One region of the Streptococcus sp. oral taxon 061 genome, then DNA from elsewhere that is predicted to be linked to it. Evidence: predicted binding sites of a transcription regulator. Region 1 holds the regulator's gene; the other holds the start of a gene.

Region 1 (8,105 bases):
ACTATTTGGATAGCGATGTAGGCGACAACCGCAAGAGCTGTACGGTATTCATTAAAGAGTTGACCGATAGAGATAGAAAAGTAGATACAAAGGATACTTGCAAGAGTGTTAACGATATAGGAAATCAAGGCTAACCAGAAATCATCTTGATAATTTTTGAGAATAAACTCGGCAAAGTTGGATATTAAGACGTCTGGTTGAATCATGGATATGATGATGTAAAGACTAAAAAGAAAGACCAGTGTACTTGTCAAAGACCAAACAAAGGCTCCAAGGAGTTTAGAGGAAAGAATCTGGTGTTCAGATACTGGAAGGGTTAGTGTTAGATAGCCACGACGATCATATACGCTTCCTTTAAATCGTTGAATAATCAAGATCAAGGTTGAGATACCCAAAGTAATAACCAGACCCCCAAAAACCAGAGATAGAAAGACTAACATGACAACGCCCTTGTCTTGATAATAGGTGCTTGAGAGGGTACTGCCCTGAATTCCTATAATGACAGATAGGGATAGTACAGCAGCGTAGAGGGCTAAAAACCATTTGTTGACATTTTTAAATTCATAACGAACTAAATTCCAAAACATAAGAATCTCCTTTATCTAGGCTTTGAATTCGTGACGGAAGAGCTGGTCGATAGACTCTCCTGATTCGTAGCGAATATCATCCACATTTCCTTGACGGACAACTTTTCCATCCTTGAGGAAGACAATCTCATCCAATATTGGTTCGATGTCTGAAATCAAGTGAGTTGAAATCAAGACAGTCGAAGTTGGAGAGTAGTTGTTGATGATGGTGTTCAAGATATAGTCACGAGCTGCAGGATCGACTCCTCCGATAGGTTCGTCAAGGATGTATAGACGAGCATCACGACTCATGACAAGGATCAACTGAACTTTTTCTTTATTCCCTTTTGAGAGTTTCTTGAAACGGCTATTCTCATCGATACCAAGGTCACGAAGAAGACCTTGAGCACGTTCGAGATTGAAATCTTTATAGAAGGTCTTGAAAAAGGTAAGAGCTTCTTTGACTTTCATCTGTTCGTTGAGATAGGTCGTATCAGGTAGATAAGAAACGATAGCCTTAGTTGCTGGGCTTGGTTCCATATCGTTGATAAGAATGCGCCCACCATCAGGTTGTAACAAGCCATTGATTAGTTTAATCAAGGTTGTCTTTCCAGAACCGTTTGGGCCAAGGAGTCCAACAATCTTTCCGGCTGGGATTTCAAGGGAAACATTTTGAAGAGCAGGGCTTGCTCCATAGAATTTTGAAACATTTTCAAATGTTAACAAGGTCATAGTCTAAACTCCTTCAATATAATCTCTCAAAACAGTTGGTAGTTCTTCTTTTTCATAGCCAAATTCTACCATGCCTGTTACAAATTGCTGCAGTTGTTCTTCAGATAGTTGCTTACGGGATTGGAGGATTAGGTCCAAGTCCTCGGTGACAAAACGACCTGCAGTCCGCTTGGTGTATACGAAGCCTTCTCTTTCTAGATCTGATAGGGCACGTTGGATGGTATTAGGATTGACGCCAGCCTCGCTAGCCAGTTCTCTGACAGTTGGCAGTTGTTGGTTGGGTTCTAGTTTATGGGAAACGATTTGCAGTTTGATTTTATCCATTATCTGCAAATAAATGGGTTTGTTGTTATCAAATGTCCAGGACATCACAGTCTCCTTTCTACAATTTCTTTTTGTATCACTTAAATAATACAACTAAACAAAAAACTTGTCAAGCTAAAAGGAGAATTATTTTGGGAATTGCTTAAAAAATGATATAATGAAAAGAAAACGACAAGGAGGGGAAGGCATGCGTTGTCCAAAATGTGGCGCTACTAAATCAAGTGTTATCGATAGCCGTCAGGCTGAAGAAGGAAATACGATTAGAAGAAGACGTGAGTGTGAAGAATGTCAGCATCGTTTTACGACCTATGAACGTGTAGAAGAGAGAACGCTGGTTGTGGTCAAGAAGGATGGTACACGGGAGCAGTTCTCCAGAGATAAAATCTTTAACGGGATTATTCGTTCGGCTCAAAAACGTCCGGTGTCTAGTGATGAGATTGGCATGGTAGTCAATCGTATCGAACAAAAACTCCTCAGTCGCAATGATAATGAAATTCAGAGCGAAGATATTGGTTCGCTCGTCATGGAAGAGTTAGCTGAACTCGACGAAATCACATATGTTCGTTTCGCTAGTGTCTATCGTAGCTTTAAGGACGTGAGTGAGCTCGAAAATCTTCTCAAACAAATTACGCAATCTTCAAAGAAGAAAAAGGAAAAATAAATGAAGCCTAATGATCGTTTTTCTTTTCTAAAGAATAATCGGGTGTCGCAAGATCCCACAACTTTGGTGCAGTGCTACCTCCCGATTATCGGTCAGGATGCGCTGAGTCTTTACCTTTATACCTTAGCTTTTTGGGATGATGGACAAAAAGAACACCTGTTTGCAGCTATTCTCAACCATCTCAATTTTGGGATGGACAGGCTTTTAAAAGCCTTTAAAATCTTATCAGCCTTCAACCTGATTACCCTCTATCAAAAGGGTGACGTCTATGAACTTGCTATTCATCCAACGCTTTCTGGCTCAGATTTCTTGCGTCATACGGTTTATCGTACCTTATTGGAGAAAAAAATCGGTGAACCAGCAGTTTCTGATTTGCGCCAAGAGCAGGCAGATGGAGAGCCTTTGGCCGTTCCTTTGAGTCAGGCCTTTCCAGAGATAGAAGAATTGGCTAGTCATGATGAGACACCAGTAAAAGCTGATTTTAAAAATGATTTTGATTTGGAGCATTTTCGTCAGCTCATGGCGAGAGATAATCTCCGTTTCCAAGATGAACAGTCAGATGTCTTGGAGTTGTTTAAAATTGCTGATGAGAAAAAATGGACCTGGTTTGAGACTTATCAATTGGCCAAATCAACAGCAGTTTCACAAGTTGTTTCTGTCAAGCGCATGCGTGAAAAATTAGCGCAAAAACCAGTTTCGTCGGATTTTAGTCCTCAAGAAGCGACCATTATCCGAGAAGCTAAAAGTAAAACGGCCCTAGAATTTTTAGCGGGAATCAAACAAACCCGAAATGCTGGAATTATCCAAGCCGAACGCGATTTGCTAAAACAGATGGCAGACCTAGGCTTGCTTGATGAAGTTATCAATGTCGTTATACTATTGACCTTCAACAAGGTTGATTCGGCCAATCTCAATGAAAAATATGCCATGAAAGTGGCCAATGATTACTCTTATAACAAGATTCGTTCTGCTGAAGAGGCAGTACTTAGGATTCGAGAGAAAAATCAAAAAGGGCAGGCGCAGAAATCAGCTAAGACAGCTCCAGTGAAAAACAATGTCCCTAAATGGAGCAATCCAGAATATAGGAATGAGACAAGCGAAGAAACTCGTTTGGAATTAGAGCGTAAGAAAAAAGAAATGTTAGCCCGATTAGAAAAAGGAGGAGACTAGATGGAAAGTGTAGGAGACGTGCTAAAAGGTCAGCCGAGCCGTTTTCAGTATCAGGATTTAGTCCAGCAAATCGTGAAAGATCCTGACGTTGCGACTTTTATCCAGAAGAAATCCCTCAGTCAAGAGGAATTGAATCGTAGTATCTCTAAGTTCAACCAATATATCACCGAGCGTGATAAGTTCCTTCGCGGAGATACAGACTATGTGGCGCGAGGTTATAAGCCGATTCTTGTCATGAATCATGGATATGCAGATGTCGCTTATGAAGAGACTCCAGAACTAATCGCTGCAGAAAAAGAAGCTGCTATTAAAAACCGCCTAAGACTGATCAATCTACCAGCTAGTCTTAAAAAAGCTAGTTTAGCCCAAGTTGATTTGGATGATTTAGGACGTCTACCAGTCTTTGAAAAACTATTAGGTTTTGTTGAAGATTTTCCTAGCATACGAAAAGGTCTTTATCTTTATGGAGACTTTGGTGTAGGAAAGAGCTTTATGGTCGCTGCCCTAGCACATGACTTGTCAGAAAAACGTGGTGTTTCATCAACTCTTCTCCATTATCCGAGCTTTGTTATTGATGTCAAAAATGCTATTGGTGATGGAAATGTTAAGACTTTGGTGGATGAGATTAAGCAAGCTGAAGTTTTGATTTTGGATGATATTGGTGCTGAACAATCAACACCGTGGGTCCGTGATGAAATCTTGCAAGTGATTCTTCAGTATCGTATGCAGGAAGATTTACCGACCTTTTTCACTTCCAACTTCAATTTTGAAGATTTGGAAAAACATTTTGCAAAAGGCAAGAACGGAAATGATGAAACTTGGGAAGCTAGACGTGTCATGGAGCGTATCCGTTATTTAGCAGAGGAAACAAGATTAGAAGGAGAAAATCGTCGATGACAGAAACGATTAAATTAATGCAAAGCCACTCATCAGTGCGCAGATTTAAGGAGCAAGAGATTCCTCAAGAGGACTTGAATGAGATTTTAAAGGCTGCCCAAATGGCTTCAACTTGGAAAAATTTCCAATCTTATTCAGTGATTTTAGTAAGAAGTCAAGAGAAGAAAGATGCTCTGTATGAACTAGTTCCTCAGGAAGCTATTCGTCAATCAGCAGCATTCTTGCTCTTTGTTGGTGATTTAAACCGTGCAGAAAAAGGAGCTCGTCTCCATACAGATACTTTCCAACCACAAGGTGTGGAAGGTCTCTTGATTACATCTGTGGATGCTGCACTTGCTGGGCAAAATACCTTGCTGGCTGCAGAGAGTCTAGGTTACGGTGGGGTAATTATTGGATTGGTGCGTTACAAATCTGCTGAGTTAGCAGAATTGTTCAAGCTTCCTGACTATACTTATCCTGTTTTTGGGATTGCACTGGGTGTACCTAACCAAAAACATGACGTGAAACCAAGATTGCCACTCGAGCAAGTTGTTTTTGAGGAAGAATACCAAGAACAAACAGCTGAGGCTATTGAAGCTTATGACCGTGTGCAGACTGAATACGCAGGAGCGCGTGCGACTACCACTTGGAGTCAGCGTCTTGCGGAGCAATTCGGTCAGCCTGAACCAAGCTCGACTAGAGAAAATCTTGAACAAAAGAACTTATTGTAGAAAGTGAGAAAACATGGCCTTACCAACTGTTGCCATTGTAGGACGTCCCAATGTTGGGAAATCAACCCTGTTTAACCGTATTGCAGGGGAACGCATCTCAATCGTAGAAGATGTCGAAGGAGTAACACGAGACCGTATCTATGCTACTGGTGAGTGGCTCAACCGTTCTTTTAGTATGATTGATACTGGAGGGATTGACGATGTTGATGCTCCATTTATGGAACAAATCAAGCACCAGGCAGAGATTGCCATGGAAGAGGCAGACGTCATCGTCTTTGTCGTTTCTGGAAAAGAAGGAATCACAGATGCAGACGAATACGTAGCTCGTAAACTCTATAAGACTCATAAACCGGTCATCCTTGCAGTCAACAAGGTGGACAATCCAGAGATGCGAAATGATATCTATGATTTTTATGCACTAGGCTTGGGTGAACCACTGCCAATTTCATCTGTACACGGGATTGGTACAGGGGATGTATTGGACGCTATCGTCGAAAATCTCCCACACGAAGTCGAAGATGAAAATCCAGATGTCATTAAATTCAGCTTGATTGGTCGCCCAAATGTCGGAAAATCTAGCTTGATCAATGCCATTTTGGGAGAAGATCGCGTCATTGCCAGTCCCGTTGCTGGTACAACTCGTGATGCCATTGATACGCATTTTACAGATGCTGACGGCCAAGAATTTACCATGATTGATACAGCTGGTATGCGTAAGTCTGGTAAAGTCTATGAAAATACAGAGAAATACTCAGTTATGCGTGCCATGCGTGCTATTGACCGTTCAGATGTAGTTTTGATGGTGCTCAATGCCGAAGAAGGCATCCGTGAGTACGATAAGCGTATCGCAGGATTTGCCCACGAAGCTGGTAAAGGGATGATCATCGTAGTTAACAAGTGGGATACACTTGAAAAAGATAATCATACTATGAAAAACTGGGAAGAGGATATCCGTGAGCAGTTCCAATATCTGCCTTATGCACCGATTATCTTTGTTTCGGCTTTGACCAAGCAACGTCTTCACAAGTTGCCTGAAATGATCAAACAAATCAGCGAGAGTCAAAATACCCGTATCCCATCAGCAGTTTTGAATGATGTGATTATGGATGCTATTGCCATCAACCCGACACCGACAGACAAAGGGAAACGCCTCAAAATCTTCTATGCGACTCAAGTTGCAACCAAACCACCGACCTTTGTTATCTTTGTGAATGAAGAAGAACTTATGCACTTCTCTTACTTGCGTTTCTTGGAAAATCAAATCCGCAAGGCCTTTGTCTTTGAAGGAACACCAATCCATCTGATTGCAAGAAAACGGAAATAAGATGATAAAAAAGAGGGCATTTAGTCTTCTTTTTTTATCGATAAGTTCAAGATTGTAGAGCTACATTTGTCATCAAATTAACATCATTTTCCTGGTCCTTGTCACGGTTTTGTAATGGAAACGTACTTTCTTTGTAAGATTCAAAATGCTATAATGCTCTAAACAATTTTCCTTGCATAAGGAGGTTATTATGAAAAAAGATAGATTGTTAAAGAATCCATTCTTAGTGCGTCTACTTGGATTGCTGATGGCATTTTTCTTCCTATCAGCATTCACTGCACCTGAAAAACCAGACTACGGTATTTATGACCCAAATCATTATTTGACAGAGGAAGTAGTTACTCAGATTCGTGATTTGAATGAAGCCAATAGTCAAAAGGCAGAAAAGCTTCAAATAGGTGTCTATATCGTAGACAATCTGGAAGGAGAAAGCATTGAAACGGTAGCAAATGAAACCGCTAGGGCTTGGAAGATTGGCTATTCAGGCGATGATTTTGGAAGCCTCATTGTAGTAGCTGTCCAAGACCGTAAATCAAGAATTGAAACCAGTAATAACACCGCCATTAGGATAACAGATTATCAAACCAAGCAGATCTTGGCAGCCAGCCGTACAGATTTTAAAAATGGGGACTATAGTAAGGGAATTCTAGCGATTGCCAAAGGCTTGGACAATCAGTTTTATAGAGGAAGTGGAACATTTCCATCTGATGAATCCTCTGAAATCAAACGTTATTCTGATAGCATCAGTGGGAAAAAATCGAGTCGCAATAGTAGCTCGTCCAGTCGTCGTAAGAACAGTGCCCCTATGGACAATGTGTTCGGAGTCGGGATAATCATTTATTTCATTATCGTATTTATAGCCATTATTAGAGGCGGCGGAGGTGGCCGAGGAGGAGATTCCTCTGATGGAGGATGGTGGTTTAGTGACTCTTCCGACTCAGGTTCATCTTGGTCCGACTCAGGATCAGACTCCTCTAGTAGCTGGGACGGCGGAGGCTTCGATGGCGGAGGCTCATCCGATGATTGGTAATGTTCGTGTATAAATTAAGGAAATAAGTAGGTTTAGATATGAAAAATAAAGGAATTATTTATGTGTTGGGCATTTTGCTGGCTATTATCTTACTTGGCGGTTGCTCAGTAGTAGGCACTTATAACGATCTTGTCTCAGAACAAACCAAGGTCGAACAAGCACAGGCAGATGTAGCGACAGCCCTTCAACGTCGTTCAGACTTGATAGGAAATTTGGTAGAGTCTGTAAAGGGACAGATGAACCATGAGACAGAAGTCTTTACCCAAATCGCAGAAGCACGAGCAAAAATTGGCACCGGATCAGTGACTTCAAAAGAGAACCAAGAAGCTCAAGGAGAGTTGAGCTCGGCTATCTCACGTTTGATTTCGCTAACAGAAAACTATCCAGAATTGAAGAGCAATCAAAACGTTGAACAACTCATGACGGAGTTGGCTGGAAGTGAAAACCGTATCTTTGTAGCTCGCAAGGATTACAACAAAGTGGCAACAGAATACAATCAAAAATTAAGAAGCTTCCCAGCAGTTCTTTTCGCTAACATGATGAACTTTAAAGAGGCAGAAACCTTTAAAGAAAGCGAAGAAGCCAAGACAGCTCCAAAGGTTGATTTTAGCACTTCTACAACTAAAGAATAGGCTTGAAATTTCTAAAAGAAAATCAATGATTAGCAATAGTTTGAACATTTACAAAAAAA
Region 2 (8,105 bases), 340 kb from region 1:
ACCAGTCGTGCAGAATACCGCCTCATCCTCCGTCATGACAATGCTGATATGCGTTTGACAGAAATGGGGCGCGAGATTGGTCTTGTGGACGATGAACGTTGGGCTCGTTTTGAAATCAAGAAAAATCAATTTGAAAATGAAATGAAGCGTTTGGATAGCATCAAACTCAAGCCGGTCAAGGAAACTAACGCTAAGGTTGAAGCGATGGGCTTCAAGCCATTGACAGATGCGGTGACTGCCAAGGAATTCCTTCGTCGTCCTGAAGTTTCTTACCAAGATGTGGTAGCCTTCATCGGACCTGCTGCCGAAGAATTGGATGACAAGATTATCGAATTGATTGAAACCGAAATCAAGTACGAAGGCTATATCTCAAAAGCCATGGATCAGGTTGCCAAGATGAAACGCATGGAAGAAAAACGAATTCCAGCGAATATTGACTGGGATGATATTGACTCTATCGCGACTGAAGCTCGTCAGAAGTTCAAGCTTATCAATCCAGAAACCATCGGCCAAGCTAGCCGTATTTCAGGTGTAAACCCAGCAGATATTTCCATTCTTATGGTGTACTTAGAAGGTAAAAATCGAAGTATTTCTAAAAACTTAGAAAAAAAAGCTGACTAAAAATAAAAAGCTGAATTCTCTATTGAGGGCTTCAGCTTTTTTAGTTTTTTCTTCATTTTTCGAATTAAGAGAAAAGGAGAAATGACTATGCTGACAGTAGAAGAAAAAATTTTTTTAGAAGCCTATAAAAAAGCGTCTTATCATCGTTTTTATGAGATTGAATACTTCGCTAATCTCTGTAAAAAGCTGAACAAATGCCCTCAGCAGGCTGACAAGAACTAGACTTTTTGATATACTAGAACAAATTAAAATATAGGAGAGAGCGAATGAACGTATATGGCAGATTAGAAGACGAACCAATCCCAACTTGGACTGGAAATCAAGATAATTCAGGTGGGGGAGAGGTGCGAGAAGAGTTTGAAACACGACAATCTGCTCGCTTACCATTATTCAAAATCCTAATTTGGAGCACTTTAGCGGTACTTGTGTCTGTAGCTCTTCCTTTTGTGCTAGGATTGACTAGTCCAGAGCAGGCTCAAGATTTCTATATTGGATGGGCTATGCATCAGAGTGGGGATATCTACGCAGATTATTTTGGGACTAGTGGCCTCCTCTATTACTTTTTACAGTATTTAACCAAGGGCAGTATTTTGTTTGCCGTCTTTAATTGGTTAGCCTTAGTAGGTGCCGGATTCTTTCTTTTCCGTTCTGCTTTCAATCTGACTGGACAAGATAAGCAATCGCAACAAGTATTGACAGTCTTTTATGTCCTGGCTAGTGCTCTTAGTTTTGGTGGAGGCTATGCAACTATTCTTGCACTCCCATTCTTGTTTTATGCCTTAAGTTTAGTAACATCTTATTTGGCAGAACCAAGCCTTGACAAAGGATTTATCCGTATTGGAGCTAGCTTAGCTCTAGCATTTTTCTTTGCACCTTTGGTCACAACTTTATACGCCTTTGTCTTGTTTTTTGCTGTAACAGCTTTTAATGTTGGTCGCAATAATTTAGCTCATGGTGTTTATCAATTTTTTGCAGCGGGCCTTGGTTTTTCAATCTTCTTTTATCCAATCGGATATTATACAGCTTATAAAGGCAGTTTCGGAAATGCCATTAGTCAAATCCTCTATCCATTAGATAGTTTAAACTTTACGTCTAACTCAGGATTATTCGACAATATCCTCTTCTATGGATTGTTGTCGATAGGTCTCGGAGTATTGACATTGGCATTGACAGGTCTCTTCAAATATAAACCATTGAAGCAATCGGTCTTATCAATCTCTGCTGCAATAGCTGTCATTTTGGTATTAGTTTTAGAAATTTTTTCTACAGATCTTATCAATGGTAGTCGTATGGTTGAGTTCCTTCCTTTCTTGTCGCTTCTTTTGCTGACACGAATTTCAACAGAGAAGCCAGAAGGAGCGAATCGCCGTAGACGATCTAGAGAAGAAACTTCGGTATGGGGAGCTTTTCTAAAAGGAAATGCCTATCTGCCAATTTTAGCTCTGGCTTACCTATTTTTAGCACCTGTAGTATCACGATATTTGCTCCATGCGGAACAATATCAAGAACGTACAAGCATTGAATCTAAGGTCAAAGGGGAAACTCAAGCTACAGATCGTATCTATGTTTGGGATAATCTGACAAGTAGCTATAAAGCTAGCGAACGCTTGTCAGCTAGTCAGTTGCTATCGCCTAGATTGCATACAGGACTTGATGCAAATCGTACTAAGCTTGTAAATGATCTACGAGATAATCAACCAAAGATGATTGTAGTAAATACAAAAACAACTCTTTGGACAGAAGTTGAGCAGCTTTTAGCTGAAAATTATCAAGCGGTTCAAAGTGAATTCAAAGATTTTAAACTCTATAAATTAAAATAAAAACTATCAATATCTTGTGTAATTTTAAAAAAATTTTATTTTTTGACACAAGATATTGATTTTTATTTTTTTAGTGATATAATACTTTTTAGAATCAATATTATATTTAAGAAAAGGGTATGGATATGATTGTATTGGAAGAGAAGGCTGTCCCTGATCCGACTTTATTCGTCGAAAAGCGTGACGGCAGACGTGTAATTTTTGATGTAGACAAGATTGACAAAGCGCTTCATAAGGCTGCTGAAAAGGTTATGGATGTAACCCCTTTGGTTGAAAAACGACTTAGTACTCTAGTTGAACGTATCGTCGAAGAGATTCATAGCCGTTTCCCACAAGGTGTAAAAATCTATGAAATCCAAAATATCGTAGAACACGAGTTGTTGGAAGCAAAAGAATACGCCTTGGCTGAGGAGTATATCACCTATCGGACTCAAAGGGATTTTGAGCGCTCAAAAGCGACAGATATCAACTTTAGTATTCATAAACTTCTCAGTAAAGATCAGGCAGTTGTCAATGAAAATGCCAATAAGGATAGCGATGTTTTTAATACCCAGCGTGATTTGACTGCAGGGATTGTTGGAAAATCCATCGGACTTCAAATGCTTCCTAAACATGTGGCTAATGCCCATCAAAAAGGTGAGATTCATTATCATGATTTGGATTATAGCCCCTACACACCAATGACCAACTGTTGTTTGATTGATTTCAAGGGCATGTTGGAAAATGGTTTTAAGATTGGAAATGCGGAGGTAGAGAGCCCCAAATCTATCCAAACTGCGACAGCACAGATTTCACAAATCATCGCAAACGTTGCTTCTAGCCAGTATGGAGGCTGTTCAGCTGACCGTATCGATGAAGTCTTGGCTCCTTATGCAGAGAAAAATTACCAAAAGCACCTCAAGGATGCGGAGGAATGGGTTCTGCCTGACAAGCGCCAAGAATATGCCTGGAAGAAAACCCAAAAAGACATCTACGATGCTATGCAATCTCTAGAGTACGAGATTAATACCCTCTTTACATCAAATGGGCAAACGCCATTTACCTCTCTTGGTTTCGGTTTAGGGACCAGTCGTTTTGAACGTGAAATTCAAAAGGCAATCCTGAACATTCGTATCAAGGGGCTTGGTTCAGAACATCGTACAGCCATCTTCCCTAAACTCATCTTTACTCTTAAAAGAGGTCTTAACTTAGAGGAAGGCTCACCTAACTACGACATCAAGCAGTTGGCTCTTGAGTGTGCAACTAAGCGCATGTACCCAGATGTCTTGTCTTATGATAAGATTGTCGAGTTGACAGGTTCTTTCAAGGTTCCGATGGGATGCCGTTCTTTCCTCCAAGGTTGGAAGGATGAAAATGGAGTAGAAGTCAATTCTGGTCGTATGAACCTAGGTGTGGTAACAGTCAATCTTCCTCGTATCGCCCTCGAGTCTGAAGGCGACATGAACAAGTTCTGGGAAATCTTCAATGAGCGGATGAATATCGCAGAAGATGCACTGGTCTATCGTGTAGAGCGGACCAAGGAAGCCACTCCAGCTAATGCACCAATTCTTTATCAATACGGAGCCTTCGGACGCCGCCTTGGTAAGGAAGAAAGTGTTGACGAACTCTTTAAGAATCGCCGTGCTACTGTTTCGCTTGGCTATATCGGGCTCTATGAAGTGGCGACAGTCTTCTTTGGCAACAATTGGGAAACCAATCCAGAAGCTAAAGAATTCACCCTTGATATCATTCGAGACATGAAACATCGAGTAGAAGAGTGGTCAGACCAATATGGCTATCACTTCTCTATCTACTCTACACCGTCTGAAAGTTTGACGGACCGATTCTGTCGTTTGGATACAGAGAAATTTGGCTCTATTCCAGACATTACTGATAAAGAATACTACACAAATTCCTTCCATTATGATGTCCGCAAAAATCCAACACCTTTTGAAAAATTGGACTTTGAGAAAGTCTACCCAGAAGCGGGTGCATCTGGTGGCTTTATCCACTACTGCGAGTACCCAGTTCTCCAACAAAATCCAAAGGCCTTGGAAGCTGTGTGGGACTATGCATATGACCGTGTAGGTTATCTCGGAACTAATACTCCGATCGACCGCTGTTACAAGTGTGATTTTGAAGGAGATTTTGAACCAACTGAGAGAGGATTTGCTTGTCCTAACTGTGGTAATAATGATCCTAAAACAGTAGATGTTGTTAAACGAACTTGTGGTTATTTAGGGAATCCTCAAGCACGTCCGATGGTGAATGGTCGTCACAAGGAAATTGCTGCGCGTGTCAAACACATGAACGGTTCTACTATCAAAACAGCAGGGCATGAAGTAAGAAATTAGAAAGAGATAGCATGGGAAAATATCAATTAGACGATAAGGGTAAGGCCTTGGTTCAACGATTCCACGAAAAGCATTCAAAGGGTGGAGTCAATAAAAAAGATCGAGTAGCCAGCCTTAGAGAACAATTTTTGAATAAGAACAAGAAAAAGTGAGAGTCCCCTCTCACTTTTCTCATAGCGGGAGGAATACATGGAATTACGCAGACCAACATTAGCAGATAAAGAAACCATTCTAAACATGATGGCAGAGTTTGAACAGACTCAATCAGCCCACGATGGTGGATTTTGGGATGCTGAGAACTTTGATTATGAGGAGTGGCTAGAAACTAACCTTAATAAAGAAATGGGAATAAAATTGCCTAAAAATCGTGTTCCATCAATTCAGTTCGTATTGTTTGATAAATCAGATCATGCTTTAGGTTTTTTAAATTTACGGCTGAGACTAAATGAGGGATTGCTGAATCATGCTGGCCATATTGGCTACTCCATCCGTCCCTCTGAAAGGGGCAAAGGCTACGCCAAAGAATCCCTCCGACAAGGTCTACAAATTGCCAAGGAAAAGAATATCAAACGAGCGCTTGTGACTTGTAGCACAGAAAATCCTGCCAGCCGAGCTGTTATCTTAGCTAATGGTGGGAAGTTAGAGGATGTTCGAAATGGAACGGAGCGCTATTGGATAGAGTTGGAGTAGAAAGTATGACATGGAATACACCAAAACCAGGCGAGTGGAAGAGTGAGGAGCTTAGTCAGGGACGTATTATTGATTATAAGGCTTTTAACTTTGTCGATGGCGAAGGGGTGCGCAATTCTCTTTATGTAGCAGGATGTATGTTTCACTGTGAAGGTTGCTACAATGTAGCGACCTGGTCATTTAATGCCGGGATTCCTTATACACCAGAGTTGGAAGAACAGATTATGGCAGATCTTGCCCAGCCTTATGTTCAAGGTTTGACCCTACTCGGTGGAGAGCCATTCCTCAATACTGGAATTCTTTTGCCTCTCGTTAAACGCATTCGAAAAGAGTTACCAGAAAAAGATATCTGGTCTTGGACGGGCTACACTTGGGAAGAAATGATGTTGGAGACGCCTGACAAATTGGAGCTTTTATCGCTGATTGATATCCTAGTCGATGGTCGCTATGACAAAAACAAGCGCAATCTCATGCTCCAGTTTCGTGGTTCTTCCAATCAACGAATCATCGATGTACAAAAATCTCTGCAAAGTGGAAAAGTAGTTATTTGGGACAAGCTTAACGATGGCAAGCAAAACTATGAACAGGTCAAGAGAGAATGAAGAAAAAAGAGTTAATAAAAAGACTAGTATCTGAAATAGAGTCGGGAAAAGTAAAAACGCTGGGTATCTACGGTCATGGAGCTTCAGGGAAATCAACTTTTGCTCAAGAATTGTACCAAGAACTTGATTCTAAAAAGGTAAATTTACTAGAGACAGATCCCTATATTACTTCGGGACGACATTTGGTGGTGCCTAAAGAGACACCGGATCAAAAGGTGACAGCATGTTTACCAGTGGCACATGAACTGGTAAGCTTACAGAGAGATATTCTAGCCTTGCAAGCGGGTATGGATGTCTTGACTATCGAAGAACCTTGGAAGGCTAGTGAGGTATTATCGGGAGCAAAACCAATTCTGATAGTCGAAGGGATGTCTGTGGGTTTTCTACCCAAGGAACTCTTTGACAAAACCATTTGTTTCTATACGGATGAAGAGACAGAATTAAAGAGGCGTCTAGCTCGAGATACGGCTGTGAGAAATGGCGATGCATCCTTTATATTGGCTAGTCAGCAAATGAGACGAGAACAGTATCTGCAATATTATAAAGAAACCGAGTCAAAAACAGATATCTTGATAAAACAATCGAATGATAAATTTCAGATCGAAACGAATATTATGAATATTATATAGAAGAAAAAATAAAAATTTGCTCTTCATTTATGCCTTTTTGAGATAAGGGACAATAAGAAAACAGTTTCATCTAAAAAATTTAAAAAATCCTGTCAAATCCCTTGCAATCGCAGGGGCTTTGTGTTATTCTATTATGGTGCTGTAAATTACAGCCTTAGCTTTGATGCAAGAGGTTGCGACACGCTCGGTTGCATTGCCACGCAACGCGCGTCGGTTTTCTTGTGGAGCTAGCCTATTATCTTAAATAGACGAAAAGGAGAAAAAGATGGCAAACAAAAAAATCCGTATCCGTTTGAAAGCTTACGAACACCGTACGCTTGACACAGCGGCTGCAAAAATCGTAGAATCAGCTACTCGTACAGGTGCACAAGTTGCGGGTCCAATCCCACTTCCAACTGAGCGTAGCCTCTACACAATCATTCGTGCGACTCACAAATATAAAGATTCTCGCGAACAATTCGAAATGCGTACACACAAACGTTTGATCGATATCATCAACCCAACTCAAAAAACAGTTGACGCTTTGATGAAATTGGATCTTCCAAGTGGTGTAAACGTAGAAATCAAACTTTAATTTAAAGCTTGATACCTTGAGCATAAAAAACGCTCGTTAAAAACTTTTTGAATAAAAAATATAGAAAAGGAACTATTTTCTCATGACAAAAGGAATCTTAGGGAAAAAAGTGGGAATGACTCAAATCTTCACTGAAGCTGGCGAATTGATCCCTGTAACAGTTATCGAAGCAACTCCAAACGTTGTTCTTCAAGTTAAAACTGTTGAAACAGATGGTTACAACGCTATCCAAGTTGGTTTCGATGACAAACGCGAAGTATTGAGCAACAAACCTGCTAAAGGACATGTAGCAAAAGCTAACACGGCTCCTAAGCGCTTCATTCGTGAATTCAAAAACGTTGAAGGCTTGGAAGTTGGTGCTGAAATCACAGTTGAAACTTTCGCAGCTGGAGACATTGTTGATGTAACTGGTACATCTAAAGGTAAAGGTTTCCAAGGTGTTATCAAACGCCACGGGCAATCACGTGGACCTATGGCTCACGGTTCTCGTTACCACCGTCGTCCAGGTTCTATGGGACCTGTTGCACCTAACCGCGTATTCAAAGGTAAAAACCTTGCAGGACGTATGGGTGGCGACCGCGTAACAATTCAAAACCTTGAAGTTGTACAAGTTGTTCCAGAAAAGAACGTTATCCTTATCAAAGGTAACGTACCAGGTGCTAAGAAATCTCTTATCACTATCAAGTCAGCAGTTAAAGCTGGTAAATAATAAGGAAAGGGGAATACAGTCAAAATGGCAAATGTAACATTATTCGACCAAACTGGTAAACAAGCGGGCGAAGTTGTTCTTAACGATGCAATCTTTGGTATCGAACCAAACCAATCTGTTGTGTTTG

Evidence for each region. Region 1 encodes NrdR, which represses ribonucleotide reductase genes. Its sites were predicted from a motif close to ACACNATATATNGTGT; they were not measured.
Region 2: a site for NrdR is predicted at 2,487-2,502, ahead of nrdD (anaerobic ribonucleoside-triphosphate reductase). Genes of this name have one in related genera too.

Annotation. Positions count from the first base shown of each region.
Region 1 is NZ_CP058258.1:256,850-264,954, forward strand. It holds gene HW271_RS01250 (hypothetical protein) at 1-587, opposite strand, end outside; gene HW271_RS01255 (ABC transporter ATP-binding protein) at 603-1,298, opposite strand; gene HW271_RS01260 (GntR family transcriptional regulator) at 1,302-1,667, opposite strand; gene nrdR (transcriptional regulator NrdR) at 1,810-2,283, shown strand; gene HW271_RS01270 (DNA helicase) at 2,284-3,453, shown strand; gene dnaI (primosomal protein DnaI) at 3,454-4,350, shown strand; gene HW271_RS01280 (NADPH-dependent oxidoreductase) at 4,347-5,060, shown strand; gene der (ribosome biogenesis GTPase Der) at 5,074-6,384, shown strand; gene HW271_RS01290 (YgcG family protein) at 6,575-7,414, shown strand; gene HW271_RS01295 (LemA family protein) at 7,453-8,046, shown strand.
Region 2 is NZ_CP058258.1:1,679,364-1,687,468, reverse strand. It holds gene mnmG (tRNA uridine-5-carboxymethylaminomethyl(34) synthesis enzyme MnmG) at 1-621, shown strand, start outside; gene HW271_RS08815 (hypothetical protein) at 709-843, shown strand; gene HW271_RS08375 (damage-inducible protein CinA) at 888-2,441, shown strand; gene nrdD (anaerobic ribonucleoside-triphosphate reductase) at 2,567-4,774, shown strand; gene HW271_RS08365 (hypothetical protein) at 4,786-4,926, shown strand; gene HW271_RS08360 (GNAT family N-acetyltransferase) at 4,964-5,464, shown strand; gene nrdG (anaerobic ribonucleoside-triphosphate reductase activating protein) at 5,470-6,066, shown strand; gene HW271_RS08350 (uridine kinase) at 6,063-6,695, shown strand; gene rpsJ (30S ribosomal protein S10) at 6,961-7,269, shown strand; gene rplC (50S ribosomal protein L3) at 7,352-7,978, shown strand; gene rplD (50S ribosomal protein L4) at 8,003-8,105, shown strand, end outside.